4 regions of the Salinarimonas chemoclinalis genome follow, and region 1 is predicted to be linked to each of the others. Evidence: predicted binding sites of a transcription regulator. Region 1 holds the regulator's gene; each other region holds the start of a gene.
What was found. The regulator LexA, encoded in region 1, represses DNA repair genes until DNA is damaged. The targets are predictions, from matches to a motif close to TGTTCNNNNTGTGTTCNG.
Positions count from the first base shown of each region.

Region 1 (7,790 bases):
CCGCCGCCCCCGCGCGCCAACGAGCCGCGGATCCCCGACTACAAGGCCTTCGCCACCGCGCACGACGAGATCGTCCACGCCGAGGACCTGTGCGACGCCGAGGAGCTGACGCGGCTGCGCGCCTATCTCGACAAGCAGCTGTCGAATCTCCAGGGCGTCGTCGGGCGCCTCGCCAACCGCCTGCAGCGCCGGCTCCTCGCCCAGCAGAACCGCTCCTGGCTGTTCGACATCGAGGAGGGCATCCTCGACCCGGCCCGGCTGCCGCGCATCATCATGGACCCGATGACGCCGCTCTCCTTCAAGCAGGAGAAGGACACGGAATTCCGCGACACGGTCGTCTCGCTGCTGATCGACAATTCCGGCTCGATGCGCGGGCGCCCGATCACGGTGGCGGCCACCTGCGCCGACATCCTCGCGCGCACGCTCGAGCGCTGCGGCGTCAAGGTCGAGATCCTCGGCTTCACCACCCGCGCCTGGAAGGGCGGGCAGTCGCGCGAGCAATGGCTCCAGGCCGGCAAGCCGGCGAACCCGGGCCGGCTCAACGACCTGCGCCACATCGTCTACAAGGCCGCGGACGAGCCCTGGCGGCGCGCGCGGCGCAACCTCGGCCTGATGATGCGCGAGGGGCTGCTCAAGGAGAACATCGACGGCGAGGCGCTCGACTGGGCGCACAAGCGCCTGCTCGGTCGGCCCGAGCAGCGGCGCATCCTGATGGTGATCTCCGACGGCGCGCCGGTCGACGATTCGACCCTCTCGGTGAACCCGGGCAACTACCTCGAGAAGCACCTGCGCTTCGTCATCGAGGAGATCGAGACCCGCTCGCCGGTGGAGCTGATCGCCATCGGCATCGGCCACGACGTGACACGCTACTATCGCCGCGCGGTCACCATCGTCGATGCCGAGGAGCTCGGCGGCGTGATGACCGAGAAGCTGGCCGAGCTGTTCGAGGACACCGGCGCCGCGCCGCGGGCGGGCGTGATGCCGCGTCGGGCCGCCGGCGGTCGCCGGGGCGCGCGTTGAGGCTTCCCCGCCGGGGGCTGCTGGCCGGCTTGGCGACGGTCGCCGCCGGCGCGATCGCCCCCGCGCCGCGGGCGCGGGCGGATCTCTCGGGGCCGCTGCCGCTGGCGCTGCGGACCTACCCGATCCGCGACCTGGGCGCGAACGGCCTCGTCGACGGCCGCCACGGGCGGCTGCGTTATCGCGGCGGGATCGAGGTGCAATCCGGCGAGCGCACGTTCGGCGGGTTCTCGAGCCTCGTCGTCCTCGACGACGGCGGCGCGCTGCTCGCCGTCTCCGACCACGGCTACTTCCTCGCCGCCGACATCCGGCGCGGGGGCGACGGCGCCATCGTCGATCTCGCGAACGCGGTGCTCGCGCCGTTGCTGGGACCGGAGGGCGGGCTCCTGTGGCGCCAGGGGCTCCACGACGCGGAGGCGCTGACGCTCGACGGCGGGACGGCCTACGTCGGCATCGAGCAGGAGCAGGTGGTCTTCGCCTACGATCTGCGGGCCGGCATCGCCGCGCCGGGAACGCCGCTCCCGCTGCCGCCGGCCGTGCGGGCCGTGCTCGACCGCTGGCCCGGCAACAAGGGAATCGAGAGCCTCTTCGTCGCGCCCGCGCCGTCCGCCTTCCCCGGCGCCCTCGTCGCCATCGCCGAGCGCGCGCGCCGCGGCGACGCGACGCCGACGGTCGGCGTCGTCCTCACCGGGCCGGCCGCCGGGGCGACCTTCGCGGTCGCGCGCTCCGATGCCTTCGAGATCACCGATTGCGCCGTCCTGCCGGACGGCGACCTCCTGCTGCTCGAGCGCCGCTACGCGCTGATCAGCGGCGTCGCCGCGCGCATCCGCCGCGTGTCGGGCGCGGCCCTCGCGCCCGGCGCGACCCTGGACGGCCCGACGATCTTCGAGGCGGACTGGACGAACGCCATCGACAACATGGAAGGGCTCGCGGTCCACCGCGGCCCGGGCGGCGAGACCATCCTCACGATGATCTCCGACGACAATTATTCATTGCTCCAGCGCACGCTGATCCTGGAGTTCGAGCTGGTGTGATCGACCCCGGCGCCTCTTGCGGGCCGGCACGGCCGAGCTAAGCTCGCACGACCGATCCGCCAGCGCACCGGACCTCTCCCGATGACGATCCCGCACCTCCCCGCCCGCCGCGCTCGCGCCGGTGCGCGCATCGCCTCCTGCCTCGCCGCCGCGCTGCTCGCGGCCCCCTCCGCCGCCCTCGCCCAGCGCCTCGCGGACGTCGACGCCCTCGTCGCCCCGCACGTGGGGTCGGACACGCCCGGGCTCGCCGTCCTCGTCGCGGAGGACGGGGTCGTGCGGCACCTCGCGGGCTACGGCGTCGCCGACATCGAATCGCAGGAGCCCGTCACCCCGGATACGCTGTTCGACCTCGCCTCGGTCTCCAAGCAGATGACGGCGCTCGCCGCGGCGCTCCTGGTCGAGGACGGCACGCTCGATCCGACCGCCCCCGTCGCCGACGTGCTGACGATGCTGCCAGCGCTCCCGGAAGGGGCGAGCCGGGCGATCCTGCTCGAGGATCTCGTGCGCCACACGAGCGGCCTGCCGGACTACCTCGGTGACGCGCCGGGGCTCGGCTTCGACGAGACGACGACCAACGGCGACGTGCTCGCCTGGGTCGCGGGCATGCCGCTCGACGCCGAGCCGGGCACCGTCTTCGCCTACTCGAACACCGGCTATCTCGTGCTCGGCGCCCTCGTGGCCGCGGCCGACGGCGTCGAGAGCCTCGACGCGGTGCTGCACGCCCGCGTCTTCGAGCCGCTCGGCATGACGTCCTCCGCCTCCGGCTACCCGCGGGACGAGGCGCGTCGCGCCTCCGGCCATGCCGGGACGGACGGCGCCTTCGAGGCGAGCGGATGGGATACGTCGGTGGAGGGCGACGGCTCGATCTGGACGAGCCTCGCCGATCTCGCCCGCTACGAGGCCGCGCTCGCGGAGGGGTTCGCACCGGGCGAACTCCTGGTCTCGCAGGGTGCCTTCGACGACGGGGAGCGGATCGCCGACGAGAGCGGCGCCGGCTACGGCTGGGGCTGGTCGCTGTACACCGACGACTTCGACAGGACGGTCGCGGCGCACGGCGGCTCCTGGTACGGCACGGCGGCGTACTACTATCGTGGGCTCGACACCGGGGTCTCCGTGGTGGTGCTCGCCAACGGCGAGGATCTCGACGCGGAGAGCCTCGCCTGGGAGATCGCGCGGGCGCTGGAGGAGTGACGCGCACCGCCCGCGGCGCAGCCCTGGTCGGCGCGCGCGGGGTGGCGTGCGTGCCCGCCGGGCGGCAGTCTCGCACGGCTGGACGAGCGGGACGTAAGCGGGACATGAGCGATATGGCGGGCGGCACGGGGACGGCGGAGGCGCGCGCGCCGGCGGAGGGGGGCGGCGGGCCGATCCAGCCGGTCTCGGCGGGGGCGCTCGCGGCGCTCGTCGGCTTCGCCTCGACCTTCGCGCTGCTGCTGCAGGGCTTCGTCGCGGTGGGCGCCACGCCCGCCCAGGCGGCGTCCGGGCTGCTCGCGGTATGCCTCGTCAAGGGCGTGCTGGCGATCGGCCTGTCCTGGCGCACGCGGCTGCCGATCTCGATCGCCTGGTCCACGCCCGGCGCGGCGCTGCTCGTGGCGACCGGCGCCTACCCGGGGGGCTTCCCGGTCGCGGTCGGCGCCTTCCTGGCGGCCTCCGTCCTCGTGATCCTGGCGGGGGTGATCCGGCCGTTCGGCCGCGCCGTCGAGCGCATCCCGATGCCGCTGGCCGCCGCGATGCTGGCGGGCATCCTGCTCGACCTGTGCCTCGCCCCGGCGCGCGCGACGCTGGTGGAGCCGGCGCTGGCGCTGCCGATCGTCGTCGTGTGGGCGTCGGCGCTGCGCTTCGCGCGGCCGTATGCCGTGCCGCTCGCGGTTCTGGTGACGATCGGCCTCGTCTTCGCGGCGACACCGCTGCCCGAGGCGTCCTGGGCCGCGCTCGCACCCCGGCCCGTGCTCGTCGCTCCGACCTTCTCGCTCGACGCGCTCGTCGGTCTCGCCCTGCCGCTCTTCCTCGTGACGATGGCCTCGCAGAACGTGCCGGGGCTCGCGGTGCTCGCCGCCAACGGCTACCGACCGCCGGTCGGGCCCGTCTTCGTCGGCACCGGCGTCGCGAGCGCGATCGCCGCCCCCTTCGGCGGCCATCTCGTGAACCTCGCCGCCATCACCGCGGCGCTGTGCGCGGGACCCGAGGCGCATCCCGACCCGGCGAAGCGCTGGGTCGCGGCGGCGACGGCGGGGGCGGTCTACGTCGCGCTCGGCCTCTCCGCGGGCGCGGCGGCCGCCTTCATCGCGGCCTCGCCGCCGATCTTGATTCAGGCGGTGGCCGGCCTCGCGCTGCTGACGAGCTTCGCGGGCGCGATCCAGGCGGCGCTCGCGGACGAGAAGGCGCGCATGGCCGCCCTCGTCTGCTTCGTCACCACCGCCTCCGGCGTGGCCTTCTTCGGCATCGGCGCGCCGTTCTGGGGATTGCTCGCCGGCGGGGCGATGTGGATGCTCCGGCGGTGATCGGGGGCTCGGCGCGGGAGCGGCATCGCCGCCGATAACCGTCCGATCCCGGATACGCCGACCCCGCTCAATACCGCCGGAACAGGCTCACCAGCTTGCCCTGGATCTTCACCCGGTCCGGCCCGAGCACGCGCGTCTCGTAGGCGGGGTTGGCCGCCTCGAGGGCGATGGAGGAGCCGCGGCGGCGGAAGCGCTTCAAGGTCGCCTCCTCGTCGTCGATCAGCGCGACGATGATGTCCCCGGTGTTTGCCACGTCCTGCTTGCGCACGACGACGATGTCCCCGTCGAGGATGCCCGCCTCGATCATCGAATCGCCGCGGACCTCCAGCGCGAAATGCTCGCCCGAGGCGACGAGGTCCGGCGAGACGGTGATCGAGTGGCTCTGCGACTGGATCGCCGAGATCGGCACGCCCGCCGCGATCCGGCCCATGACCGGGATCTGGATGCCGCGCTCCTCGTCCGGAACGCTCGGCGGCGCCGCGGGCGCCGACGCGGCCTTGGGCTTCGCCGCGAGCCCGCCCTCGACGACGCTCGGGTTGAAGCGCCGGCTCGACGGCACGCCCAGGCCCTCGGGCAGGCGCACGACCTCGAGCGCCCGCGCCCGGTTCGGCAGCCGCCGGATGAAGCCGCGCTCCTCCAGCGCCGTGATCAGCCGGTGGATGCCCGACTTCGACTTGAGGTCGAGCGCGTCCTTCATCTCGTCGAAGGAAGGCGGGACGCCGGTCTCCCGCACCCGCTCGTGGATGAAGCGAAGCAGTTCGTGCTGTTTGCGCGTGAGCATGGAGCGACCCCGTCCTCGAGCCTTCCGCGCCGCCGGCCGAATCGCGATGGCGGTCACGCGGAAAACAAACGCGGAACTCATACCCGTTCCCCATGCGTTCCGCAACCCCCATCGCGGCGACTCGTCGCGGGACGGTGAACGGATCGGCGACGACGGGGTCCCCGGGCGGCGGCCCGCCGGGACGCGGCCTCCCTCTAGCCAGCGGCGACGAGATAGTTTATATATGAACTATCCACGGCGCGCATCCGTGCGAAACGCCCGCCCGATCCCTAGGGAGAGAGCCCATGCCGGTCTACAAGGCCCCCGTCGCCGACACGTCCTTCATCCTCGACGACGTCCTGAAGCTGTCGCGCCACGCCGATCTGCCGGGCTTCGCCGACGCCACGCCCGACACGGTGGCGGCGATCCTCGAGGAGGGCGCGAAGCTGACCGAGACGTCGTGGGCGCCGACCAATCTCGCGGGCGACCAGGAGGGCTGCACGCGCAACGCCGACGGCAGCGTCGCCGCGCCCAAGGCGTTCAAGGCGGCCTACGAGGCCTACGTCCAGGGCGGCTGGCTCGGGCTCTCGGCGCCCGAGGAGTTCGGCGGCCAGGGCCTGCCCACGACCCTCAACACGGTGATGCAGGAGTTCGCCTCCTCGGCGAACCTCGCGCTCGCCATGTACCCGGGCCTGACGATGGGCGCCATCGCCGCGCTGATCGAGCACGGCTCCCCGGAGCAGAAGGCGACGTACCTGCCCAAGATGATCGAGGGCACCTGGTCGGGCACGATGAACCTGACCGAGCCGCATTGCGGCACCGATCTCGGCATGATCAAGACCAAGGCGGTCCCCAACGGCGACGGCTCGTACGCCATCACCGGCACGAAGATCTTCATCTCGGCGGGGGAGCACGACCTCACCGAGAACATCGTCCACCTGGTGCTCGCCCGCATCGAGGGCGCGCCGCAGGGCACCAAGGGCATCTCGCTCTTCGTCGTGCCGAAGATGCTCGTGAACGACGACGGTTCGCTGGGCGCACGCAACGGCGTCTCCTGCGGCTCGCTCGAGCACAAGATGGGCATCCACGGCAACGCCACCTGCGTGATGAACTACGACGGCGCCACGGGCTGGCTCGTCGGCGAGGAGAATCGCGGGCTCGCGGCCATGTTCGTGATGATGAACGAGGCGCGGCTCGCGGTGGGCGTCCAGGGCCTCGCGGTCTCCGAGGTCGCCTACCAGAACGCCGTCGCCTACGCGAAGGACCGCCTCCAGGGCCGTTCGCTCACCGGCCCGAAGAACCCGGACGGCCCGGCCGACCCGATCATCGTCCACCCGGACGTGCGCCGCACGCTGATGACGATCCGCGCCATCAACGAGGCGGCGCGTGCGCTCATCCTGCGCACGGCGCTCGAGAGCGACATCGCCCACCGTTCGCCGGACGCGGCCGCGCGCCAGAAGGCCCTCGACTTCCTCGGCCTGATGACGCCCGTCGTGAAGGGCGTGTTCACGGATCTCGGCTTCGACAACGCGGTCAAGGCCCAGCAGATGTTCGGCGGGCACGGCTACGTCGAGGAGTGGGGCATGTCGCAGTTCGTCCGCGACGCCCGCATCACCATGATCTACGAGGGCGCCAACGGCATCCAGGCGATGGATCTCGTCGGCCGCAAGCTCGCCAAGGACGGCGGGCGCGCGGTGATGGCCTTCTTCGGCGAGGTCGAGGCCTTCTGCAAGGCGAACGCGTCGGACCCCGCGATGCAGCCCTATATCGGGCCGCTCGGCGAGGGCCTGGGGCGCCTCCAGCAGGCCACGATGTGGTTCATGAACAACGCCATGGCCAAGCCCGACAACGCCGGCGCCGGAGCGACCGACTACATGCACATGTTCGGGCTGGTCGCGATGGGCTGGATGTGGGGGCTGATGGCCGAGGCGGCGCTCGCGAAGGAGGGTGCGCCCGGCATGGAGCGCATTATGGCCGAGAAGCTCGTCGTCGGGCGCTTCTACATGGAGCGTCTGATGCCCGAGACCGCGGCCCAGCTGGCGCGCATCTCCGCGGGCGCGGACACGACGATGGCGCTGCCGGCGGAGGCGTTCTGAGCGAGCCACGGCGCATACGAACCGAACGCCACAGGGAGGCATCCATGACCGACGCCTACATCTACGACCACGTCCGCACGCCCCGCGGACGCGGCAAGCCGGACGGGTCGCTGCACGAGGTGCCGGCGGTCGATCTCGCCGTGACCGCGCTGAAGGCGATCCGCGACCGCAACCGGCTGCCCCCGGTGATGATCGAGGACGTCGTGCTGGGCTGCGTCGACCCCGTCGGCGAGGCCGGCGGCGACATCGCCCGCGCCGCCGCGCTCAAGGCCGGCTTCGGCAAGGAGGTGCCGGGCGTCCAGATCAACCGCTTCTGCGCCTCGGGCCTCGACGCGGTGAACCTCGCCGCCGCCCAGGTGATGAGCGGCATGAAGGAGATGGCGAT
Region 1 covers NZ_JBGMWH010000016.1:37,840-45,629, forward strand. Annotated here, with positions in the region: gene cobT (cobaltochelatase subunit CobT) at 1-1,020, shown strand, start outside; gene AB9M23_RS18735 (esterase-like activity of phytase family protein) at 1,017-2,051, shown strand; gene AB9M23_RS18740 (serine hydrolase domain-containing protein) at 2,133-3,242, shown strand; gene AB9M23_RS18745 (benzoate/H(+) symporter BenE family transporter) at 3,347-4,549, shown strand; gene lexA (transcriptional repressor LexA) at 4,617-5,330, opposite strand; gene AB9M23_RS18755 (acyl-CoA dehydrogenase C-terminal domain-containing protein) at 5,615-7,405, shown strand; gene AB9M23_RS18760 (acetyl-CoA C-acetyltransferase) at 7,450-7,790, shown strand, end outside.

Region 2 (7,790 bases), on a different contig from region 1:
GCGGGTGGATCGCGACGCCGTTCGCCGCGGCGTTGAGGGGCATCGCCGCGCAGGCGAAGGGGTCGATGTCGGCGGCCTCGACCCGCGCCGCGCCCGCCCGCGCGGCCGCGATGCCGACGAGCCCCGAGCCCGCCGCGAAGTCGAGCACGCTGCGCCCGGCCACGACCTCCGGATGATCGAGCACGTATCGCGCGAGCGCCTGCCCGCCGGCCCAGGCGAAGGCCCAGAACGGCGGCGGCAGCCCGATCTCCCCGAGCTCCTCCTCGGTCTTCTCCCACAGGGCCGTCGCCTCGTCGGCGACGTGGAGGCGGAGCCGTGGCGCGTGGGGCACCGGCAGGAGCCGCGTGTGGGCACGGATGAAGGCGGCGGGATCGTGAATGGGCATGGCCCCTCCTCGATAGCGCCTCGACGCGCGCGAGGGGAGCGCCTATCTCGAAGCGAGCGACACGAACGACACGACAGCAGGAGCGCCGGCCCATGCCCGCGGATGTCACCTCGAGCGAGAACCCCTTCTTCCGGGCATGGGAGACGCCGTTCGAGGCGCCGCCCTTCGAGGCGATCGTGCCCGAGCACATGGAGGCGGCCTTCGAGGCCGGGCTCGCCGCGCACGAGGCGGAGATCGCCGCGATCCGCGACGCGGAGGCGCCCGCGACCTTCGAGAACACCATCCTCGCCCTCGAGCGCGCCGGGCGCGACCTCAGGCGCGTCGCCATGGTGTTCTACAACCTCGCGGGCGCGCACACGAACGAGGCGATCCAGGGTATCGAGCGGACGATGGCGCCGCGCCTGTCGCGGCATTCCTCGAAGATCATGCTCGACGCCGGCCTGTTCGCGCGCGTCGATGCGGTGTTCCAGGCGCGCGACGCACTGGGCCTCGACGCCGAGGCGCTGCGGCTCCTCGAGCGCACGCATCTGGGCTTCGTGCGCGCGGGCGCGATGCTCGCGCCGGAAGCGAAGGCGCGGCTCGCCGAGATCGACGCGCGGTTGGCCGAGCTCGGCACCGCCTTCGGCCAGAACGTGCTCGGCGACGAGAGCGGCTTCACGCTCGTGCTGGAGGGCGAGGCGGATCTCGCGGGCCTGCCCGACTGGCTCGTCGCCGCCGCGGCGCGGGCGGCGGCGGATCGCGGCCTCCCGGGCAGGCACGTGATCACACTGGCGCGCTCGTCGGTCGAACCGTTCCTCGCCTTCTCGGCACGGCGCGACCTGCGGCAGCGCGCCTTCGAGGCCTGGACACGACGCGGCGCGCACGAGGGCGCGCGGGACAACCGCGGCATCGTCGCCGAGACGGTTCGGCTGCGGGCCGAGCGCGTGCGGCTGCTCGGCTACGAGTCCTTCGCGCACTACAAGCTCGACGACGCGATGGCGAAGACGCCCGAGGCCGTGAGCGATCTCCTCGGGCGGGTGTGGGAGCCCGCCCGCGCCCGGGCGCGGGAGGAGCGCGACGCGCTCGCCGCGCTCGCCGCCGAGCGGGGCGAGAGCCCGGACGTCGCGCCCTGGGACTGGCGCTACCTCGCCGAGGGCGTGCGCCGTGCCCGCTACGACCTCGACGAGGGCGCGATCAAGCCGTACCTGCCGCTCGACCGCATGATCGAGGCGGCCTTCCATGTCGCGCAGCGCCTGTTCGGGCTCACCTTCGAGGAGCGCCCGGACGTTCCGCGCTGGCACCCGGACGTGCGCGCCTTCGAGGTGCGCGACGCGGCGGGCGCGCACGTGGGCCTGTTCTACGGCGACTACTTCGCGCGGCCCTCCAAGCGCTCCGGCGCCTGGGCCTCCGCCTTCCGCTCCCAGCAGAATCTCGACGGGCGGGTGCGGCCGATCATCGTCAACGTGATGAACTTCTCCGCCGGCGGCCCCGAGGCGCCGGCGCTGCTCTCCTTCGACGACGCGCGCACGCTCTTCCACGAGTTCGGCCACGCCCTCCACGGGCTCCTCTCGGAGGTGACCTATCCCTCGCTCGCCGGCACCGCGGTGGCGCGCGACTTCGTCGAGCTGCCCTCGCAGCTCTACGAGCACTGGCTCGAAACGCCGCAGGTGCTGGAGCGCTTCGCGCGCCACCATCGCACCGGCGAGCCGATGCCGCAGGCGTTGCGCGACAAGCTCGCGGGCGCACGCACCTTCAACCAGGGCTTCGCCACGGTGGAATACCTCGCCTGCGCCTTCGTCGACCTCGACTTCCATCTCCTGCCGGACGCCGGCAACCTCGACCCGGAGGCGTTCGAGCACGAGGCGCTCGCCCGCATCGGCATGCCCGACGAGATCGTCATGCGCCACCGCACCCCGCATTTCGCCCACGTCTTCGCGGGCTCGGGATACGCCGCGGGGTACTACAGCTACATGTGGTCCGAGGTGCTCGACGCCGACGCGTTCGAGGCCTTCGAGGAGACGGGCGACGTCTTCGACCCCGCCACCGCGGCACGGCTGCGCGAGCACGTCTACGCCGCCGGCAACCGCCGCGACCCGGCCGAGGCCTACGCCGCCTTCCGCGGCCGCATGCCGGACGTGGGCCCGCTGCTGAAGAAGCGCGGTCTCGTCGAGGGCCTCCCCGCTCCGGCCGCCGGGGAGGCGTGACACGCGCCGCCGGGCGCCCTCCTCACGCGAACAGCGAGAGCTGGTCCTCCGCCGCCCGGCGGCGGGCGGTGTCGGGCGGCTCGAACAGGTCCGTGCGCAGCCGGGTGCGCGTCGCGTTGAGGCCGAGCCGGCGCGCCGCCGTCTCGAAGCGCCGCCCGATCATCCAGGCATAGGCCCCCGTCCCGGTCTGTCGCACGCCCCAGGTCGCGTCGTATTCCTTGCCGCCGCGGGTCTGGCGCACGAGGGAGAGCACGCGCTCCAGCCGATCGGGATAGTGCTCGATCAGCCAGTCCCGAGCGAGGCCCTTGAGCTCGTCGGGCAGGCGCAGCAGCACGTAGCCCGCCTCGCGCGCGCCCGCCGCGTGCGCCGCCTCCAGGATGCGCTCGATCTCGTGGTCGTTGATCGCCGGCACGATCGGCGCGACGAGCACGGTCACGGGGATGCCCTCGTCGGTGAGCCGCTTGATCGCGTCGAGCCGCCGCGCCGGCGTCGCCGCCCGCGGCTCCATCCGCCGGGCGAGCACCGGGTCGAGCGTGGTCAGCGAGATCGCCACCTTGGCGAGGCCGCGCTCGGCCATCGGCCCGAGGATGTCGACGTCGCGCGTGACGAGATGCGACTTCGTGACGATCCCCACCGGATGCGATCGCTTCGACAGAACCTCGAGCACCGAGCGCGTGATTCGGTAGCGCCGCTCCACCGGCTGGTACGGATCGGTGTTGGCGCCGAGCGCGATGGGCTTCGCAACGTAGCTCTTCGCCGCGAGCTCGCGCTCCAGCAGCGCCGCAGCGTCCGGCTTGGCGAAGAGCTTCGTCTCGAAGTCGAGGCCGGGCGAGAGGCCGTGATGGGCGTGGCTCGGGCGGGCGTAGCAGTAGAAGCAGCCGTGCTCGCAGCCCCGATAGGGGTTGATCGAGTAGTCGAAGCCGATGTCGGGTGACTGGTTCCTCGCGATTATCGTGCGCGCGCGTTCCTCCACCACCTCGGTCGCCAGCGCCAGCGCGCGCTCCTCCTCGTCGTGGAGCCTGTCCTCCTCGAAGGCCTCGCGGGTGATGCGCTCGTAGCGCCCGGTCTCGTTCGTCTGCGCGCCGCGCCCGCGCCTCAGCCGCTCGGCCACGGCGTCGGGCCGGCCGGTGTCGCGCAGGAGCGCGCGGCGCTGCAGATCGCGCACCGAGGGATCGCGGAGCGCCGGCTCCCGTGGGGACGCATCCCGCGGGCCGGGGACGATGACGTGGCGCAGCGCGCGCGCCGTGCTGGCGACCGGGCTCATGACGACCTCCGAACGAACGTTCGCATCGGTTCCGGTTGGTTCCGTCTCTGTTCTGTTCGCCGTTATACGAACGAAATGAGAACGACGCAAGTCCCTCCGGGTTCCGTTCGCGCCCGTCGCGACGGCGCGCGGAAGAGCGCCCGGCCGAAGGGTTACGCGGCCGTGGGGCTGCGCTATGAGGACGGCATGATCAGCGCGCTCATCCTCCCCGACGGTGACCCGCAGGCCCTCGCCGCGACGATCGCGGCGCTGGTGCCCGGCGTGGCAGAGGGCACGATCGCCGATGCCGTCGTGCTGGTGCACGGCACGCCGCAGCCGGCGATCGACGCGATCGCGGACGCCGCGGGCGCGACGCTCGTGGCGCTGGCGCCGGGCGAGGCGCCCTGGCGGGCGGGGGCGCGTGCCGCGCGGCGGGACTGGCTGCTGCTGCTCGCGGCGGGAGACGTACCGCTCGAGGGCTTCTCCCGCCCGCTCGAGCGCTTCGCCGGCACCGCGCCTGCGGTGGCCCCCGGCGCGCTCGGCCGGATGCGCCGCGAGGAGGCGGGACTTCTGGCCGGGCTCCTCGCTCGGCTCGCCGCGGGTGCGCGCCGCCCGCGCGCGGGCGACCTCGTCCACGTCTCCCACCTCGCGGAGGGCGCGCGACCGCGAGTCGTGCGGCTCGCAGCGACGCTGGTCCGCGAGGAGCGGGCCTGACCGACCGCGTCAGCCCTTGAGCTTGCCGCGCTTCAGGTGTTCGTCGAGGCGGGGCATGATCTCGACGAAGTTGCACGGCCGATGGCGATAGTCGAGCTGCGGGCCGAGGATGCCGTCCCAGGCGTCCTTGCAGGCGCCGGGCGAGCCCGGGAGCACGAACACGTAGGTCGCCCCGGCGACCCCCGCGGTCGCGCGCGACTGCAGCGTCGAGGTGCCGATCTTGTCGTAGCTGATGCGGTGGAACACCGCCGAGAACCCCTCCATCCGTTTCTCGAACAGCGGCTCGATCGCCTCGGGGGTGACGTCGCGCCCGGTGAAGCCGGTCCCGCCCGTCGTGATCACGACATCGACATCCTCGCGCGCGATCCACCCCTGCACGGCGGCCCGGATCGCCGCGACCTCGTCCCGCACGATCGCCCGATCCGCCAGATGATGCCCCGCCGCCGCGATGCGCCCGACGAGCGTGTCGCCGGACCTGTCCTGCGCGAGGTCGCGGGTGTCGGAGACGGTGAGGACGGCGATGCGGACGGGGATGAAGGGGAGGGATTCGTCGAGGGGCATGGGGGTGGGGCTCCGGCGCGAGGGCTTCGCGCGGAGATGGCCACGCCCCTCGCCCGATTTCAAGCGAGGCGCCCCGCCGGCTCCGACCGCGGGTGCTTCGCCTCACGCGTCGCATCGCTCCGTCGCCATGAAGGCGATGAGGCCCGTTCGCTCGTCTTCCGCGAACCTGTCGTCCGTGAGGTCGATGCCGCAGATCCGGTCGTGGCGGACGGTACGGAAGCCATTGCGCAATTCGCACCAGCCCGAGACCATCCAGCCGTCCGGCAAGTCCCAGATCACGAGCGGGCGCAGACGCCGGCGCGTCGTGTGGCCGGCCGCGTCGGTGTAGCCGATCTCGACGACCCGCTGATCGCGGATCGCGCGGCGGACGAGGCCGTCGTGCGGCGACGCGGTCCGCCTTGGCTGGAGGCTGTAGAACGGCGCGTCGGCGAGCCGGCGCTCCTCGGGCGACGGCAGGCTCGCCTGGATCAGCGCGCGTGCTTCCTTCGCGGCCGTGGCCAGGACGGGATCGCCGGTCCGCTCGACGAAGGACAACCCCACGGCCAGGGCGTCGATCTGGTCGTGGGTGAAGGCCACGTTCGGCAGGTCGAAGCCGGGCCGCAGGATGTATCCCACGCCGGCTTCGCCGTCGATCGGAAGGCCCGAGGCCTGGAGGTGCGCGATATCGCGATAGATCGTGGCGACGCTGACCTCGAGCGCCGCCGCCAGCTCGCGGGCGCGGCTGATGCGACGGCTGCGCATCTCGTTGACCAGCCTGAACAGCCTTTCCGCCCGCCGCATCGCTCCCTTCACTCCCGCTCTCGAGCGCCGCTCGCCTGTATTGACCCGGGACACGGCGGCGTGAACGGGGCGGACATCGGGCCGCGCTCAGGCCACCGCCGTCGCCTCGATCTCGAACAGGAGGGACGGCCGCGCGAGGCGGGTGACACCGATGAGCGTCATGGGCGGCGCCACCCCGGCCGGGCCGAACCGGCCGCCCAGGAGATCCAGGTTCGCGATTGCCTCGTCGACGTCGGTGGCATAGACGACGAGCCGCACGACGTTCGAGAGGCTCATCCCGGCCGCACGCAGGATCTCTTCGAGATTGTCGAGCGAGAGCGTGATCTGGCCACGCATGTTCCCCGGATGCTGCGGCTCGCCTCCCGCATCGACGGCGGTCTGGCCCGCGCACACGAGCGTGCGCGTCGCGCCCGCGAGTATCTCGCCTTGATTGTAGCCCAGCGGCAGCGACCAGGGCCAGGGATTGACGGGTGTTCTGTTCATCGACGTTCGCTCCTTCGGGTCGTCCCGTGACGCCCAAGAAGCACAGCGCTCCTCTCACCGTCCTGAGAGGAGAGTTCCGTCGAGCCTAGCGGGTGGCGGCCGAGGACGCGAGGAGGCCGCAGCCGCCTCGCGCCCACTCCACCTCAAGCCGCAGCCCCACGCTTGTTCTGCCGATGCTCGATCAAATCGTCCACCACCGCCGGGTCCGCCAGCGTCGAGGTGTCGCCGAGCGCGCCGAACTCGTCCTCGGCGATCTTGCGCAGGATGCGGCGCATGATCTTGCCCGAGCGGGTCTTGGGCAGGCCCGGGGCGAACTGGATCTTGTCGGGGGAGGCGATCGGGCCGATCTCCTTGCGGACGTGGACGACGAGCTCCTTGCGCAGCTCCTCCGACGGCTCGATGCCCGCCATCAACGTGACGTAGGCGTAGATGCCCTGGCCCTTGATGTCGTGCGGGTAGCCGACCACGGCCGCCTCAGACACCTTCGGGTGCGCGACGAGGGCGCTCTCGACCTCGGCGGTGCCCATGCGATGGCCGGAGACGTTGATGACGTCGTCGACGCGGCCGGTGATCCAGTAGTAGCCGTCCTCGTCGCGGCGGCAGCCGTCGCCGGTGAAGTACTTGCCCGCGTAGGTCGAGAAGTAGGTCTGGATGAAGCGCTCGTGGTCGCCGTAGACCGTGCGCATCTGGCCCGGCCACGAGTCGGCGATGCACAGGTTGCCCTCGCAGGCGCCGTCGAGCACCTTGCCCTCGGCGTCCACGATCTCCGGCTTCACGCCGAAGAAGGGCAGCGTCGCCGAGCCCGGCTTCTGGGCGATGGCGCCCGGCAGCGGCGTGATGAGGATGCCGCCGGTCTCCGTCTGCCACCAGGTGTCGACGATGGGGCAGCGCCCCTCGCCCACCACGCGATGGTACCACTCCCAGGCCTCGGGGTTGATCGGCTCGCCGACCGAGCCGAGGAGGCGCAACGACGCGCGCGAGGTCTTGCGCACCGGGTCCTCGCCCGCGCCCATCAGCGAGCGGATGGCGGTGGGCGCCGTGTAGAAGATGTTGACCTCGTGCTTGTCGACCACGTCCCAGAAGCGGGAGATCGACGGGTAGGTCGGCACGCCCTCGAACATCAGCGTCGTCGCGCCGTTGGCGAGCGGGCCGTAGACGATGTAGCTGTGGCCCGTCACCCAGCCGACGTCGGCCGTGCACCAGTAGACCTCGCCCTCCTTGTAGTCGAAGACGTACTGGTGCGTCATCGAGGCGTAGACGAGATAGCCGCCGGTCGTGTGCAGCACGCCCTTCGGCTTGCCGGTGGAGCCGGAGGTGTAGAGGATGAACAGCGGGTCCTCCGCGCTCATCTCCTCGCAGGGGCACTCGGCCGTCACCATCTCCGCGGCGGCGTCGTAGTAGACGTCCCGGCCGGGGTCCATGGCGACCGCGCCGCCGGTGC
Region 2 covers NZ_JBGMWH010000004.1:24,942-32,731, forward strand. Annotated here, with positions in the region: gene AB9M23_RS09260 (class I SAM-dependent methyltransferase) at 1-385, opposite strand, end outside; gene AB9M23_RS09265 (M3 family metallopeptidase) at 478-2,568, shown strand; gene AB9M23_RS09270 (PA0069 family radical SAM protein) at 2,591-3,832, opposite strand; gene AB9M23_RS09275 (hypothetical protein) at 4,019-4,525, shown strand; gene moaB (molybdenum cofactor biosynthesis protein B) at 4,535-5,086, opposite strand; gene AB9M23_RS09285 (helix-turn-helix transcriptional regulator) at 5,189-5,866, opposite strand; gene AB9M23_RS09290 (RidA family protein) at 5,954-6,349, opposite strand; gene acs (acetate--CoA ligase) at 6,493-7,790, opposite strand, start outside.
Region 2: AB9M23_RS09270 (PA0069 family radical SAM protein) is a predicted target of LexA. The motif match lies at 3,899-3,916, and genes of this name have one in related genera.

Region 3 (7,790 bases), on a different contig from region 1:
TTGACCGCCCACAGCGCGTCGCGGCGCGACAGCCCCAGCGAGGCGAAGGCGTCCGCCTCGGCGAGGCGCTCCAGCGCCGCCGGCGACAGCTCCGTCCTCAGCCACAGGTCGCGCACGGAATCGTAGCCCGCGCCGCGCCGCGCCGCGAGGCGGCGCATGTCGGCCTCGCTCGCGCCCTTGATCGTGCGCAGGCCGAGCCTGAGCGCGTGCGTCGCGCGGATGTCCCCACGCATCGAGGCGTGGGCGGGGTGCAGTCCCTCGGCGGCGCGGGAGCCGGGCTCGAGCGTACAGTCCCAGTCGGAGGCGTTGACGTCGGGCGGGCGCACCGCGACGCCGTGCTCGCGGGCGTCGCGCACGATCTGCGCCGGCGCGTAGAAGCCCATCGGCTGGGCGTTCAGCAGCGCCGCCGCGAACACGTCCGGATAGCGCGCCTTGACCCAGCAGGAGGCGTAGACGAGGAGCGCGAAGGAGGCCGCGTGGCTCTCCGGGAAGCCGTACTCGCCGAAGCCCTCGATCTGCTTGAAGCAATGCTCGGCGAAGCCGCGCTCGTAGCCGCGCGCCACCATGCCCTCGACCATCTTGGCGGCGAAGGTGCCGATCGTGCCCACCCGCCGGAAGGTCGCCATGGCCCGGCGCAGCCGGTCGGCCTCGGAGGGGGTGAAGCGCGCGGCGACGATGGCGATCCTCATCGCCTGCTCCTGGAAGAGCGGCACGCCCAGCGTCTTGCCGAGGACCCGCTCGAGCTCGTCCTTCGGGCCGTGCTCGGGGGCGGGGGCGGGGTAGGAGACCCGCTCGCGGCCCTCGCGCCGGCGCAGATACGGGTGGACCATGTCCCCCTGGATCGGCCCGGGGCGCACGATCGCCACCTCGATCACGAGGTCGTAGAAGCACGCGGGCTTGAGGCGCGGCAGCATCGACATCTGCGCGCGGCTCTCGATCTGGAAGACGCCGAGCGTGTCCGCGCGCTGGATCATGGCGTAGACCCGCGGGTCCTCGGCGGGGATCGTGGCGAGCGTGAGCCGCTCGCCGTAATGCTCGCCGATGAGGTCGAAGGCGCGGCGCAGGCACGAGAGCATGCCGAGCGCGAGCAGGTCGATCTTGAGCATGCCCAGCGCCTCGAGATCGTCCTTGTCCCACTCGACCGTGGTGCGGTCCTCCATCGCGGCGGGGGCGACGGGGGTGACCTCGTCGAGCCGCGAGCGGGTGATGACGAAGCCGCCGGTATGCTGCGAGAGGTGGCGCGGGAAGCCGGAGAGCTCCTGCGCCAGCGCCAGCACCCGCGCGAGGCGGGTCTCGCGCGGGTCCATGCCCAGCCGCTCGACTTCCTTCTCCTCCACGGCCGCCTTCGACCAGCCCCAGATCGATCCCGAGAGCGCGGCGACGGCGTCCTCCGACAGGCCGAAGACCTTGCCGACCTCGCGCACGGCGGAGCGGGCGCGGTAGGTGATGACGCTCGCCGCGAGCCCGGCCCGCTCGCGGCCGTAGCGCTCGTAGACATACTGCATCACCTCCTCGCGCCGCTCGTGCTCGAAGTCGACGTCGATGTCGGGGGGCTCCTTGCGCTCGTTGGAGACGAAGCGCTCGAACAGGAGATCGTGCTTGGTCGGATCGACCTCGGTGATGCCCAGACAGAAGCAGACCGTGGAATTGGCCGCCGAGCCGCGCCCCTGGGCGAGGATGCCGCGGGAGCGGGCGAAGCGCACGATGTCGTGGACGGTGAGGAAGTAGGGGGCGTAGGCGAGTTCGGCGATGAGCGCGAGCTCGTGGCGGATGGCGGCGGCGACCGTGTCCGGGATCACGTCGCCGTAGCGCCGGCGCGCGCCCTCCCAGGCGTGGTGCGCGAGCGCCGCCTGGGGATCGGGGAAGCCCTCGCGGCCCTCCTCCGGGTATTCGTAGCGCAGGTCGTCCAGCGAGAAGGCGAGGCCGTCGAGGAAGCGGATCGTCTCGGGGATCGCGCCGGGCGCCTCGCGGAACAGCCGCGCCATCTCGTGGGAGGGCTCGAGGTGGCGCTCGGCGTTGGCCGCGAGGCGGCGGCCGGCGGCGTCGAGGGTGGTGCCGTGGCGGATGCAGGTGAGCACGTCCTGGAGCGCGCGTCGCTCGGGCACGTGGTAGAGCACGTCCCCCACCGCGATCGCGGGGACGCCATGGCTCTCGGCGAGGGCGAGGCTGCGCGCCAGCGCGGCACGCGGCGCGCGGCCCCAGCCGGCGCGGGCGGCGAGCCAGGCGCCGGCGGAGGCCTCCGCGAGGCTCGGAAGAAAGCCGAGATCCTCGTCCGCCCGCTCGAGCCGCGGCAGCACGATCAGCTGCAGGCCGCAGGCCCGCTCCAGGAGGTCGTCGCGGTGCAGCACGCACGATCCCTTGGGCGCGCGGCTCTTGCCGAGGGTGAGCAGCCGGCAGAGCCGGCCCCAGGCGGCGCGGTCCCTCGGATAGGCGAGGATGTCGGGCGTGCCGTCGGCGAAGGCGAGGCGCGCGCCGACCGCGAGCCGCAGGTCCCGCGTGCCCGCGGCGTTCTCCGCGCGCCATTCCCGCAGCGCCACGTGCGCGCGCACGACGCCGGCCACCGAGTTGCGGTCGGCGATGCCGATGCCCGACAGCCCGAGGCTCGCCGCCTGGGCGACCATCTCCTCGGGATGCGAGCCCCCCTCCAGGAAGGAGAAGTTCGTCGTCACCGCGAGTTCGGCGTAGGGGATCCGGAGGGGGAGGAGGCCGGTCATGGCGGAAGGTCGCTTCACGGTCTCACGGGTTGGCCGTCTCGGTGGCGGGGCACACGCGACGCGGCCGAGACTCCACGCGTCGCGCGACGCAACCCCGCCCCTGGCTCGCTCCCGCTCGCCGTCCCCGCCCCGATGGGGCGGGAGCTGGTCGGCCGCCCGCTCATCCGAACAGGCCGTGCACGTACCAGCGGGGCGCGGCGGTCTCGCGACCCCAGAGGCCCTCGCGGAAGATCCAGAAGCGGCGGCCCGCGCTGTCCTCGGTGCGGAAGTAGTCGCGGGTGAGGCCCGCCCCGTCCCACCAGGCCGGGGCGATGCGCTCGGGGCCCTCGTAGGCCGCGGTCTCGTGCAGGACGCGCCGCCAGCGGAAGCGCAGGGGCGGGCCGTCGGGCACGGTGGCGACGGCCTCGATCGGCTCGGGTCGGGCGAACAGGCGGATCGGGCGATCCGGCGCGGCGCCGGGGACGGGCGCGAGCCAGTCGGCGGCATGGTCGTCCTCCCGGCGCCTCCCGCCGCGCTCCGAGGGCGGCACGAGGGTCGCGGCGGCCTCCGGCCAATGGCTGTCGCAGGGCGCGATGCGGCGCACGCGCTCGGTCCCGAGCCGGGCGCCGAGCGCGTCGACGAGGCGGGCGAGGTCCTCCCCCGCCACCGAGCCGTCGAGCCGGCGGGCGGCCTCGTCGAGCCGGCGCGCCGAGAGCGCGGCGAGGCGAACGACCTCGAAGCCCCAGCCGATGTCGAGCTCGTCGCGCTCGCCGGCGAGCTTTTCCCGGAACAGCAGCGCCATGCGCGCCGGCTCGCGGGTGGGGCGGCTCGCGCCGACCCGCAGCCGCCGCACCGCCCCGTCGACCCGGAACAGCGACAGCTCGAGGGCGAGCGCCCCCTCGCCCCGGCGCTCGAGCATGCCGGCGAGCTCCTCGGCGAGGCGCGCCAGCGTGCGCGAGACGTCCTCGGGCGTCAGGATCGGCTCGAAGAAGCGCCGCTCGACCACGTAGGGCGGCGCCTCGAGCCGCGCGCCGATGGCGGAGCGGGTGCGGCCGAGAGCGGCGTCGAGCCGGCTCACGAGATCCGTGCCGAAGCGTGCGGCGAAGGGCGCGCGCGGGCGCAGCGCCACGTCCTCGATGCGGGAGAGCCCGAGCCGCGCGAGTCCCTCGACCACCTCGTCGGCGACGCCGAGCGCGCGCACGGGCAGCGGCGCGAGCGCGCGCGCCTCCTCGCCGGAGGGGACGATCGCCCCGTCCGCCGCCCGCGCCAGCGCCGCCGCCGCCTCCGGCGTGCCGGCGATCGCGGCGCGGGCGCGAAAGCCGAGCGCGGCGAGGCGGGCGACGGCGTCCGCCCGCATCGCGGCCTCGCCGCCGAAGAGATGAGCCGAGCCCGTCACGTCGAGCACGAAGCCGTCGGGCGGCATCGGCGCGACGAGGGGCGTGAAGCGCCGGCCCCAGTCGGCGAGTCGCGCCAGCGCCGCGGCGTCCCCCTCGGGATCGGCGTCCACGACCGCGAGTGCGGGATGCAGCGCGCGGGCGTCGGCCAGCGACATGCCGGGACGCAGCCCCAGCGCGGCGGCGCGGGGGTCGCAGGCGGCGAGGCGCAGCGCCCCGCGGACCTTCGCCACCGCGGCGAGTGGGATCTCGCCGGGCTCAGCCCCGCGATCGGCTCGCCCCGGCGAAACGCAGGACGCGCCCACCGCCGGGACGCGCCGGTCCCGCCGGGCGCGGTCCGTCGCGAGCGTCGGCAGGACGAGGGCGAGGTAGCGCTTCGCCGGGCGTGTCTCGAGTGAGGTCCCGCGGGAGGTCCCGGAAGACGCGGTCGTCATGGCTCCACTCCAGATGATAGAGGCCTTCGCGCCCGCCGCGGTGGCGGGCGAGCCGGACGCGCCAGGCCGGCGCGCCGGGGGTGCCGGCGAGCCCGGGGCGGCTCGGCGCGGCGCAGACGACGAAGCGGGTCTCGGCGGCGCTGGCGCGCGGCCCCTCCCCCGCCCCGAAGGCGGCCTGCACGACGAGGCCGGTCGTGCCGCCCTCGCGGGCGGCGAGCACCAGCCGGCGCGAGGCGGTCAGGTCGTAGAGCCCCGGCAGGCGGGCGATCTCGGCCAGCACCGCGCCCAGCGCCCGGCAGCGCAGGGCCTGCTCCGTCGCCCACAGGGCCTCGCGCGCGTCACGGGCGCGCACCAGGACGAGATGCGCGGGATCGAGCCCGGCGAGCGCGAGGCCCGGCCCGTAGGGCGCGCCGTCCTCCCGCGCGGCCTCCTCGTCCTGGACGAGGAGCACGCGGCCGGGCGGGCGCGGGCCGAGCCGGGCGCCGGCGGAGCCGGGGACCGCGGCGGGAGCCGACGCCCCGAGCCGGGCGGCGCAGGCCAGGGCGAAGCCGTGCGCCGCGCCGAGATCGCCGGCCTCACCGGCGAGGATCTCGTGGATCGTGCCCCGCGCGAGCCCGCCGCCCAGCGCGACGTCGAGCGCGGTCGCGCCCGCGCCCGCGCCCTCGCCCTCGCCCGCGCCCTCGCCCGCGCCGAGCGGTGCCGGGGGGCGTCGCCGCCGGCGGAGGGGGGAGGGCTCCGTCGCCGCGGGCTCCGCAGCCTCGGATGCCGTTCGGAAGAGCCGATTCGGCGACGCCCGCGTCCGCAGCGGCCGGGCGGCGCGGCCCGCCGAGCCTTCCCCCGCGTATCCCGCTTGCGCGGCCTCGCCGAACCCGCCCGGCGCCCCCTCTCCCGGCGCCCCCTCTCCCGCCGAACGCTCGCCCGCCTGGGCGGCGGCGAGCGCGGCGCGCGCGCGGGCGAGCCGCTCGGCCGGGGTCTCCCCCGCGCCGAACGCCTCTCCCGGCGTCTCTCCCGGCGTCTCTCCCGGCTTCCCGCCGGGCATTCCGCCGGGCATTCCGCCGGGCACGGCGGTACCGTCCGCCGGCGTCGGAGCGCCGTCGCGAGGCTCGTGACGAGCCATGGTTCGATCCCTGTCTGTTCTCAATCCGTTCGCTCATGGATTCCATCGCGACGGGTGGGAGTCAAGCGGGGAATCGGACGGATCGGGACCGGCGCCGGAATCGGACGTTGCGCGCGGCGGAGGCGCAGGGAGATCCGGGCGCCGCCCTCAGGCGGCCGCCCGCTCGAGCCGCGCGCAACTGTCGCGCACCACGAGCTCGGGCGGGATCAGGTGGCGCTGGCGGGGGGCGTCGGGGTCGGCGATGCGGCTCAGCAACACCTCCGCCGCGCGCCGCCCGATCGCCCCGTGATGGGCGCGCACGGTGGACAGCCGTGGCTCGGAGACGGCGGCCTCCGGCGCGTCTCCGCAACCCAAGATAGATAAATCGCGGCCGGGGCGCCGATCGGCGCGGGCGAGCCCGGTCATGGCGCCGAGCGCGGTGAGATCGTCGACGCACACCACCGCCGTCGGCGCGTTCGGCAGCGCCAGGAAGCGCCCGACGCCGTCGATCCCGGTCTCGCGGCTGCCGTAGCCGTCGATCAGCCAGCCGCAGTCGATCGGAACGCCGGCGCGCTGGAGCGCCTCGCAGAAGGCGCGCCGGCGCGCGCGGTGGCTGGAGAGCCCGTCCGCCCCGCCGATCATGCCGATGCGCCGGTGGCCGAGCGCGAGCAGGTGCTCCACGGCGAGGCAGGCGGCCATCGTGTCGTCGCTGCCCACGTAGTCGAAGGCGAGCCCCTCGACCTCCCGCGAGACCTGCACGACGGGGATGCCCGCCGCCAGGAGCTGGTAGAGCGCCGACGCCGTGGTGCCGCCGGCGGGGACGATCAGCAGGCCGTCGGGGCGGAACTCGCCGAGCATGGCGAGCACCCGCTCCTGGCGGTCGAGGTCCTCCGCCGTGGTGCCGAGCAGGATCGTGCGCCCGGCCTCGCGCGCGGCGTCCTCCACCGCGCCGAGGATCGCGGCGTGGTCGGGCAGGGCCACGTCGGAGAGCGCGACGGCGAGCATGTCCGAGCGTGCCGTGCGCAGCGCCGCGGCGCCGCGATTGTAGGTGTAGCCGAGCTCGCGCGCCGCCTGCTGCACGCGCAGCCGCGTCGCCTCCGCGACCACGGGGGCATTGCGCAGGGCGAGCGACACCGTCGCGGTCGAGACGTCGAGCACGTCCGCGATGATCTGCAGCGTGACGCGGCCGCGCGCTCCGCGGGCCGGCCCCGACGATGATGAGTCCATGCAGTGCAGCCTCCCGCCGAGCTAACCCAAGTTAGCGGCACGAAATGCGCGGTCCATCGGGGAAGCTACTTAGCGGGGAACCGGACTAGCTCCGCCGCGTTCGCGCGCGCTCCCGCGCGAGGAGGTAGAGACCCGAGGCGACGACGACCGCCGCGCCGACGAGGGTCCAGGCGTCCGGCAGGTCGCCGAAGACGAGCCAGCCGAGCGCCAGCATCCAGACGATCTGCGTGTAGAAGAAGGGCGAGAGCGCCGCCGCGGGCGCGCGGGCGTGGGCGAGGATCAGCAGCCAGTGGCCCACCGCGCCGAAGGCGCCGAGCCCGGCGAGCAGCAGCCAGGACAGGACCGAGGGCGGCGCCTCCCAGACGAAGGGCGCGATCGGCGCCGTCACGGCGAGACCGACGAGGCCGGAATAGACGAGCGTCGTGCGCGAGCCGTCGTGGCCCGCGAGCATGCGCGTCGTCACCCCGTAGAGGGCGTTGCAGACCGCCGCCCCGATCGAGAGGAGCGCCGCCGGGTGGAAGCCCTCGATCCCGGGGCGCACCACGACGAGGACGCCGACGAATCCCACCGCGATCGCCGCGAGCCGGCGCGGCCCGACCCGCTCGCCGAGCAGCGGCCCGGCGATCAGCGCCACGATGAAGGGCGTCGAGAACATGATCGCCATGGTCTCGGCGAGCTGGAGCCAACGCAGCGCCGTGAAGTTGAGCAGCGTGCCGCCCATCAGGAAGAGCGAGCGCAGCACCTGCAGCCCCGGCCGCGCCGAGCGCGTCACGCCGGGCGTGGTGAGCCCGTTGACGAAGGCCGAGATCAGCACGATCGAGACGAGGTAGCGCAGGAACACGACCTGCAGCGTCGGCAGACCCGCCTCGCCGAGCCACTTGGCGCTCGTGTCCAGGCAGGAGAAGCAGATCAGCGCCGCGCACATCAGCCCGATCGCCGCGAGCCG
Region 3 covers NZ_JBGMWH010000020.1:26,890-34,679, forward strand. Annotated here, with positions in the region: gene AB9M23_RS20070 (error-prone DNA polymerase) at 1-2,714, opposite strand, end outside; gene AB9M23_RS20075 (Y-family DNA polymerase) at 2,875-4,320, opposite strand; gene AB9M23_RS20080 (ImuA family protein) at 4,346-5,638, opposite strand; gene AB9M23_RS20085 (LacI family DNA-binding transcriptional regulator) at 5,786-6,844, opposite strand; gene AB9M23_RS20090 (DMT family transporter) at 6,930-7,790, opposite strand, start outside.
Region 3: AB9M23_RS20080 (ImuA family protein) is a predicted target of LexA. The motif match lies at 5,654-5,671, and genes of this name have one in related genera.

Region 4 (7,790 bases), on a different contig from region 1:
CGCTGCTTCGTGCACGACGGCAGGCGGCTGGTGATGCCGGCCTTCGGCGCCTATGCGGGCGGGCTCAACGTCTGCGACGCGGCCTTCGCGCCGCTCTTCCCCAACGGCTTCACAGCCCGGGTGGCCGGGCGCGAGCGACTCTACACGGTCTCCTCTCGGGCGCTGTGCGGGGATTGATCCGCGTAGCGGGGGCATCGGCCCTCACCCGGCCAGCCGCTGCGCCTCGTCCTTCGCGGCGGCGAGGTCCCGCAGGAAGCTCTCGTAGCCCGCCGCCTTCGCGTCCTCGTCGGGCAGGCGCAGCAGCCAGGAGGGGTGGACGGTGACGAAGCCCGGCAGGACCAGGCCGTTTGTCTCGAAGCGGGCTGGGCCGCGCGACCGCATCAGCGGCATCGCCTCGCCCGCGAGCGCGGTGAGCGCGGTGGCGCCCAGCGCGACCGTGAGGCGCGGGCGCACCAGGGTGAGCTCCTCCATCAGCCACCAGCGGTAATGCTTGATCTCGCCGAGCGAGGGCTTCTGGTGGATGCGGCGCTTGCCGCGCGCCACGAACTTGAAGTGCTTGACCGCGTTCGTGACATAGCAGGCGTCCCGGTCGATCCCGACCTCGCCCAGCGCCTTCGCCAGGAGCCGTCCCGCCGGGCCGACGAAGGGGCGGCCCTCCAGGTCCTCGACGTCGCCGGGCTGCTCGCCGACGAAGGCGATCAGCGGCGCGACCGGCCCCTCGCCGATCACGGCCTTGGGCGAGAAGTCCTGCGGCGGCTCGTAGGCGCGGATCATCGCCGCGAGTTCGTCGAGCGTGCGGGGGCGCGCGCCGGCGTCGAGCGCCGCGAGGGCGGCGCGGGGCTCGCGTTTCGTGGGCCTGGTGGGCTCCCGGTCCATCATGCCGCCAACGCGCGAGGCCGCCCCGCGGACGAGATCGGGGATGAGCTCGGCCTCGGGCAGGTTCTTCCAGTACTTCTTCGGCATCTCGGCGCGCATCGCGGTCGGGTTGACCCGCGCCGGGTTGAAGATCGCGCCGTAATACTCCCGCCAGCCCTCCTCGAACCCGTCGTGCGCGGGCGCGTCCTCCGGGCGGCCGGGCGGGCCGTAGGCGAGCCGCTCACGGTCCCACAGGATCGAGCCGTCGGGCGTGTGGATCGACCAGAGCATCGCGCCGAAGCGGTCGCGGAAGAAGGGGCCCACCGCGCGCAGGATGTGATGCTCGGGCTCGAACCAGGCGGCGAAGCGCTCGGGCTCGGCGCCCTCGACTTTCCGGAAGCGCACGAAGGCGTGCATCTTGTGGATGTCGCGGCCGATGTTGCGGCGCATGATGTGCAGCCGGTGCATCAGCGGATCGGCGACGATCTCCGGCAGCCGCCGCTCGCCGTTCGCGACGCGCCAGATCAGCGCGTAGAGCAGCGCCCAGCGCTCGGGATCGCGGTGCATCGCGACGTCCTTCACGATCGGCGGCACGGTCTTCGGCAAAGCGAGCGGCGGCGCCTCGGCGATCTGCGCCTCCGGCAGCAGGCTCGCCGTGCCATCGTCCTCGAACACGACGTCGTCGGGCGCCACGCTCTCCGTGACGAGCGCGCGGGCGGCGCGGCGAAACCCGTCGAGATCGGCCCCGGGTGCGAGGATGACGCGGCGCATCAGAACAGGGTGAGCTGCTCGGCGGGGCGCTGCACGAGCGCGGCCCTGAGGTCGAGGCGGTCGAGCAACGCGCCCGGCGTGTGGTCGCTCGCGACGAGGAAGGCGCGCGCGCGCTTCACCGAGCCCGCGAGCCGCGCGACGTCGTCGAGGGCGAGCCGGCGGTGGCGGCGCGCGACGAGGATCTTGTCCACCGCCTTGACCCCGAGCCCGGGCACCCGCAGCAGCAGTTCCCGGTCGGCGCGGTTGACGTCGACCGGGAAGCGCTCGCGGTGCTTCAGCGCCCAGGCGAGCTTGGGGTCCACCTCGAGGTCGAGCATGCCGGCGGTCGCGCCGGCCGCGATCTCGTCGACGTCGAAGCCGTAGAAGCGCAAGAGCCAGTCCGCCTGGTAGAGCCGGTTCTCCCGTTGGAGCGGCGGCGGCTTCAGCGGCAGGAGCCGGCTCGAATCGGGGATCGGCGAGAAGGCGGAATAGTAGACGCGCCGCAGCGCGTAGCCGGAATAGAGCGCGGTCGAGGTGCGCAGCACGTCGGTGTCGGTCGCGGCGTCGGCGCCGACGATCATCTGCGTCGACTGGCCTGCGGGCGAGAAGCGGCGCGCCGTGCGCGTCGTCTTGCGCTCGGCCTTCGCCTCGACGATGCGCTCCTTCATGCGGCCCATGGCGCCGCGGATGGTGGCGTCGTCCTTCTCGGGCGCGAGCGTCTTCAGGCTTTCGCGCTGCGGCAGCTCGATATTGATCGACAGCCGGTCGGCGTAGAGCCCCGCCTCCTCGATCAGGAAGGGGCTCGCCTCGGGGATGGTCTTGAGGTGGATGTAGCCGCGAAAGCCGTGCACCTCGCGCAGCGTCTTCGCCACGCGCACCATCTGCTCCATCGTATGGTCGGCGTTCTTGACGATGCCCGAGGAGAGGAACAGCCCCTCGATGTAGTTGCGCTTGTAGAAGTTGAGCGTCAGGTCGACCACCTCCTCGACCGTGAACCGCGCCCGCTCGACATTGGACGAGCGCCGGTTGACACAGTAGACGCAATCGTAGAGGCACCAGTTCGTCAGCAGGATCTTCAACAGGCTCACGCAGCGCCCGTCCGGCGTGTAGGCGTGGCAAATCCCGCTGCCCCCCGTCGACCCCAGCCCGTCCGTGCGGGACGTGCGCCTGGGCGCACTCGAGGACGCGCAGGACGCGTCGTACTTGGCCGCGTCGGCGAGGACGCGCAGCTTGCGGGACAGGGCGGGCACCATGTGGGGGAGAATGCGCCGGGTTCTCGGTTCGTTCAAGGGGGTAGGATGTCGCGGGGGGCACGCGTCGACGGCCATCCACAGCCCGCGACGCCCCACCCCTCGACAGGCGCGCGGCCAAAACGGATAAGGAACGGCGCGGCGGATCGGGACTGGAGGGCGAGGGGCCATGGCGATCATCAAGGACCCCGGCTTCGTCCATCTCCACGTCCACTCCTCCTACTCCCTCCTCGAGGGCGCGCTGCAGATCGGCGCGCTCGCCAAGCTGGCACTGGCCGATCGCCAGCCGGCGCTGGCGCTGACCGACACGAACAACCTCTTCGGCGCGCTGGAATTCTCCGAGAAACTGTCGGGCTCGGGCATCCAGCCGATCGCGGGCGTGCAGATCACCACCTGCTTCGAGACGCCCGATCCGGGGCAGCGGCAGGGGCCGGCAGCGGCCGCGGCGGGGCTCGCCAACCTCGTGCTCTTGGCGCAGAGCGAGGAGGGCTACCGCAACCTGATGCGCCTCGTCACGCGCGGCTATTTCGACGTCCAGCTCGGCGGCAGCCCGCAGGTGTCGCTCGCCGCGCTCGCGGAGCATGCCGAGGGCGTGATCGCGCTCACCGGCGGGCTCGGCGGGCCGCTCGACCGCGCCTTCGCGACGGGCCGGCCGGAGCTGGCCGCCGCGCGGCTCTCCGCGCTGGAGGCGATCTACGGCGACCGTCTCTATGTCGAGATCCAGCGCCACGGGCTCGAGGAGGAGCGCGCGGTGGAGGGCGCGCTGATCGCGCTCGCCGACGAGCGCGGGCTACCGCTGGTGGCGACGAACGAGCCCTTCTTCGCGAAGGAAAACGACTACGAGGCGCATGACGCGCTGCTCGCGGTGGCCGAGGGCCAGGTCGTCGCCAACACCGACCGGCGCCGGCTCTCGCCCGAGCACCGCTTCAAGACCCGCGCCGAGATGGCCGCGCTCTTCGCCGACCTGCCGGACGCGCTCTCCAACACCGTCGACGTCGCGATGCGCTGCGCCTACCGCGTGACGACGGTGAAGCCCATCCTGCCGCGCTTCACCGCGGACGCCGAGGGCGTCGACGGCGAGGAGGCGGAGGGGCTCGAGCTCGAGCGCCAGGCGCAGGAGGGGCTCGCTGCGCGGCTGAAGGCCCATGGCCCGGCGCCGGGGACGACGGAGCAGGAGTATCACGACCGGCTCGCCTTCGAACTCGGCATCATCCGGCGGATGAAGTTCCCCGGCTACTTCCTCATCGTCGCCGACTTCATCAAGTGGGCCAAGGACCACGACATCCCCGTCGGCCCGGGCCGCGGCTCGGGCGCGGGCTCGCTGGTGGCCTGGTCGCTCACCGTCACCGACATCGACCCGCTGCGCTTCGGCCTGCTGTTCGAGCGCTTCCTCAACCCCGAGCGCGTCTCGATGCCGGACTTCGACATCGACTTCTGCGTCGACGGCCGCGAGGACGTGATTCGCTACGTGCAGGAGCGCTACGGCGAGCGCCAGGTCGCGCAGATCATCACCTTCGGCACGCTGCTCGCCCGCGGCGTGCTGCGCGACGTCGGCCGCGCGCTCGCCATGCCCTTCGGGCAGGTGGACAAGCTCTGCAAGCTCGTGCCGCAGAACCCGGCGAAGCCCGTCACGCTCGAGCAGGCCATCGCCGACGAGCCCAAGCTGCGCGAGGCGGCCGAGCAGGAGGAGGTGGTCGAGCGGCTCCTGCGCATCGCGCAGAAGCTGGAGGGCCTCCACCGCCACGCCTCGACCCACGCCGCCGGCGTCGTCATCGGCGACCGGCCGCTCCAGGAGCTCGTGCCGCTCTACCGCGACCCGAAGACGGGCATGCGGGTCACGCAGTACAACATGAAGTGGGTCGAGCAGGCGGGGCTGGTGAAGTTCGACTTCCTCGGCCTGAAGACGCTCACCGTGCTGCGCAACGCCGTCGATCTCCTGAAGGAGCGAGGCGTCGCCGTCGATCTCTCGAACCTGCCGCTCGACGACCCGAAGACCTACGAGATGCTGGGGCGCGGCGAGACGGTGGGCGTGTTCCAGGTGGAATCGGCGGGCATGCGCAAGGCGCTCGTCGAGATGCGCGCCGACCGGATCGAGGACCTGATCGCGCTCGTCGCCCTCTACCGCCCGGGTCCGATGGCCAACATCCCGGTCTATTGCGAGCGCAAGCTCGGCCGAGGCCGGGACGAAAGCGGCTGGTACCCGCACCCGAAGCTCGCGCCGATCCTGCGCGAGACCTTCGGGATCATCGTGTACCAGGAGCAGGTGATGGAGGTGGCCAAGCTGCTCGCCGGCTACTCGCTCGGCGACGCCGACCTCCTGCGTCGCGCAATGGGCAAGAAGATCAAGGCGGAGATGGACAAGCAGCGCGTCCGCTTCGTCGACGGCTGCAAGGCGAACGGCATCGAGGAGGGCAAGGCCGACGAGATCTTCGACCTGCTCGCCAAGTTCGCCGACTACGGCTTCAACAAGTCCCACGCCGCCGCCTACGCGGTGGTCTCGTACCAGACGGCCTGGGTGAAGGCGAACCATCCGGTCGAGTTCCTGGCGGCGTCCATGAACCTCGACATCGACAACACCGACAAGCTCTCCGAATTCCGCCGGGAGGCGCAGCGGCTGGGCATCAAAGTGGAGCCGCCGTCGATCAACCGCTCGCAGGTGCGCTTCTCGGTGGCGGGCGGCGCCATCCGCTACGCGCTCGCCGCGGTGAAGGGCGTGGGCCGGCAGGCGATGGAGGCGATCGTCGCCGCGCGGGGCGACACGCCCTTCGCGGACCTCGCCGATCTCGCCCGGCGCTTGCCGCCGAAGAGCGTCAACAAGCGCATCCTGGAGAACCTCGTCGGCGCCGGCGCCTTCGACGACCTCGAGCCCGACCGCGCCCGCGCCTTCGCGGCGATCGAGCCGATGCTGTCGCTCGCCGCCCAGGCGGCGGAGGCGGAGACGACGGGGATCGTCGACATGTTCGGCGGCCTCGCCTCGGCGGACGTCTCGCTGCGCGTGCCGGACCACGAGCCGTGGACGGCGTCCGACCGCCTGCAGCGCGAGTACGACGCGGTCGGCTTCTTCCTCTCGGGCCATCCGCTCGACGAATATTCCGAGCTCCTCGGCAAGCTGCGCGTCCAGCGCTGGAGCGACTTCGTGCGCTCCGTCCGCGCCGGCGCCAGCGTCGGGCGCCTCGCCGCGACCGTGCTCGACCGGCAGGAGCGGCGCACCAAGTCCGGCTCGAAGATGGGCATCCTCCAATTGTCCGATCAGTCCGGACACTTCGAGGCGATCGTCTTCTCGGAGGGCCTCCAGCGCTTCCGCGACCAGCTCGAGCCCGGCTCGGCGGTGGTGCTCGTGGTGCAGGCGGGCGTCGAGGGCGAGGACGTGCGCGCGCGCATCAACGCCGTGGAGCCGCTCGACGAGGCCATCGCCAAGCACCAGAAGGGCATGCGCATCTACCTGCGCGACGAGCGACCGGTGCGCTCCGTGCAGGAGCGGCTGAAGGCACGCGGCGAGGGCGAGGTCTCCCTCGTGCTGATCCTCGACGGCGGCGAGCAGGAGGTGGAGGTGAAGCTGCCCGGCAAGTACCTGGCGACGCCGCAGATCGCGGGGGCGCTCAGGGCGGTGCCGGGGGTGGAGTGGGTGGAGATCAGTTGACCGGAGGGGGAGGGTCGCCGATCCTGACGGAACAGGCGGCTGCGCCGCGCATGCAGGCCGACACGGGCTCGATGCAGAACAAGTTCCGGAAGCTCCAGACGCTCACCCTGAAGGGGTTCAAGTCGATCCGCGCGATCGAGGAGCTTCCGTTCGCCGATATCAACATCGTGTTGGGGCCGAACGGCGCCGGAAAGAGCAATTTCGTCGGCTTCTTTCCCTTCATCGCCCGTCTCGCCCGCGAGGAGCTGCAGGACTACGTCGCGAAGCAGGGCGGGATCGAGAAGGTGCTCTTCTTCGGACCCAGCAACACCTCACAGCTGAGAGTCTACTTCCGCTCAGATCTGAGCGAATATTCTGCGACGCTCGAGCCTACCTCGGACGGCGGTCTCTTTTTCGCGAATGAGGAATGCAGCGTACATGGTTACGGGCGTTCGATCGGCGTACCCCGACAGTTCGAGACGCAGCTTCGCCGTACCGATGCCGCAGCCGAAATCCCTCGCTACATCTACGAGCCCATCGAGAACTGGCGCGTCTATCACTTCCACGACACGTCGGCGTTCGCGCCGCTGCGCAGCCTGTCGCGCCTGACCGAGCCCGAGCGCCTGGATGCGGACGGCGGCAATCTCGCTGCCTTCCTGTACTATCTCCAGGAGAAGCACCCGGACATCCTCACCGGCGTCAGCGACGCCTTGCGTCGCGTCGCCCCCTTCTTCGGCGGCTTCGTCCTGCGGCCCGAGGCGCTCAACCCCGACACGATCCGCCTGCGCTGGCGCCATCGCGGGCGCGATCCGCTCTTCGACGTGTCGGACCTGTCCGACGGCACGCTTCGCTTCGTCGCGCTCGCGGCGCTGCTGCTGCAGCCCGACCCGCCCTCCACCATCGTCCTCGACGAGCCCGAGCTCGGCCTCCACCCGGCGGCGCTCGCCGAGCTCGCGGCGCTCATGCACGAGATCGCGCCGCGGGTGCAGATCATCGCCGCGACGCAGTCTCCCACATTCGCCAATCATTTCGGCTGGCGCGACGTGATCATGGTCGATCGCGTGGACGACGCCTCCACCTTCCGGCGCCTCACGGAGGCGGAGGTCGCGCCCTGGGCTTCCGACCACGGCATCGGCGACATGTGGGAGAGGAACCTCATCGGAGGCCGGCCCTGATGGTCCGTCTCGCGGTCCATGTCGAGGGCCAGACCGAGGAGCGCTTCGTCGAGGACGTGCTCGCGCCGCACCTCGAAGCCCTCGGCGTCTTCCCGCAGCCCGTCCTGATCGCGACCGGCCGCAACGCCGACGGGAGCCGCG
Region 4 covers NZ_JBGMWH010000004.1:60,463-68,252, reverse strand. Annotated here, with positions in the region: gene pdeM (ligase-associated DNA damage response endonuclease PdeM) at 1-177, shown strand, start outside; gene AB9M23_RS09475 (UdgX family uracil-DNA binding protein) at 202-1,626, opposite strand; gene AB9M23_RS09470 (putative DNA modification/repair radical SAM protein) at 1,626-2,858, opposite strand; gene dnaE (DNA polymerase III subunit alpha) at 3,025-6,495, shown strand; gene AB9M23_RS09460 (AAA family ATPase) at 6,492-7,649, shown strand; gene AB9M23_RS09455 (DUF4276 family protein) at 7,649-7,790, shown strand, end outside.
Region 4: dnaE (DNA polymerase III subunit alpha) is a predicted target of LexA. The motif match lies at 2,974-2,991, and genes of this name have one in related genera.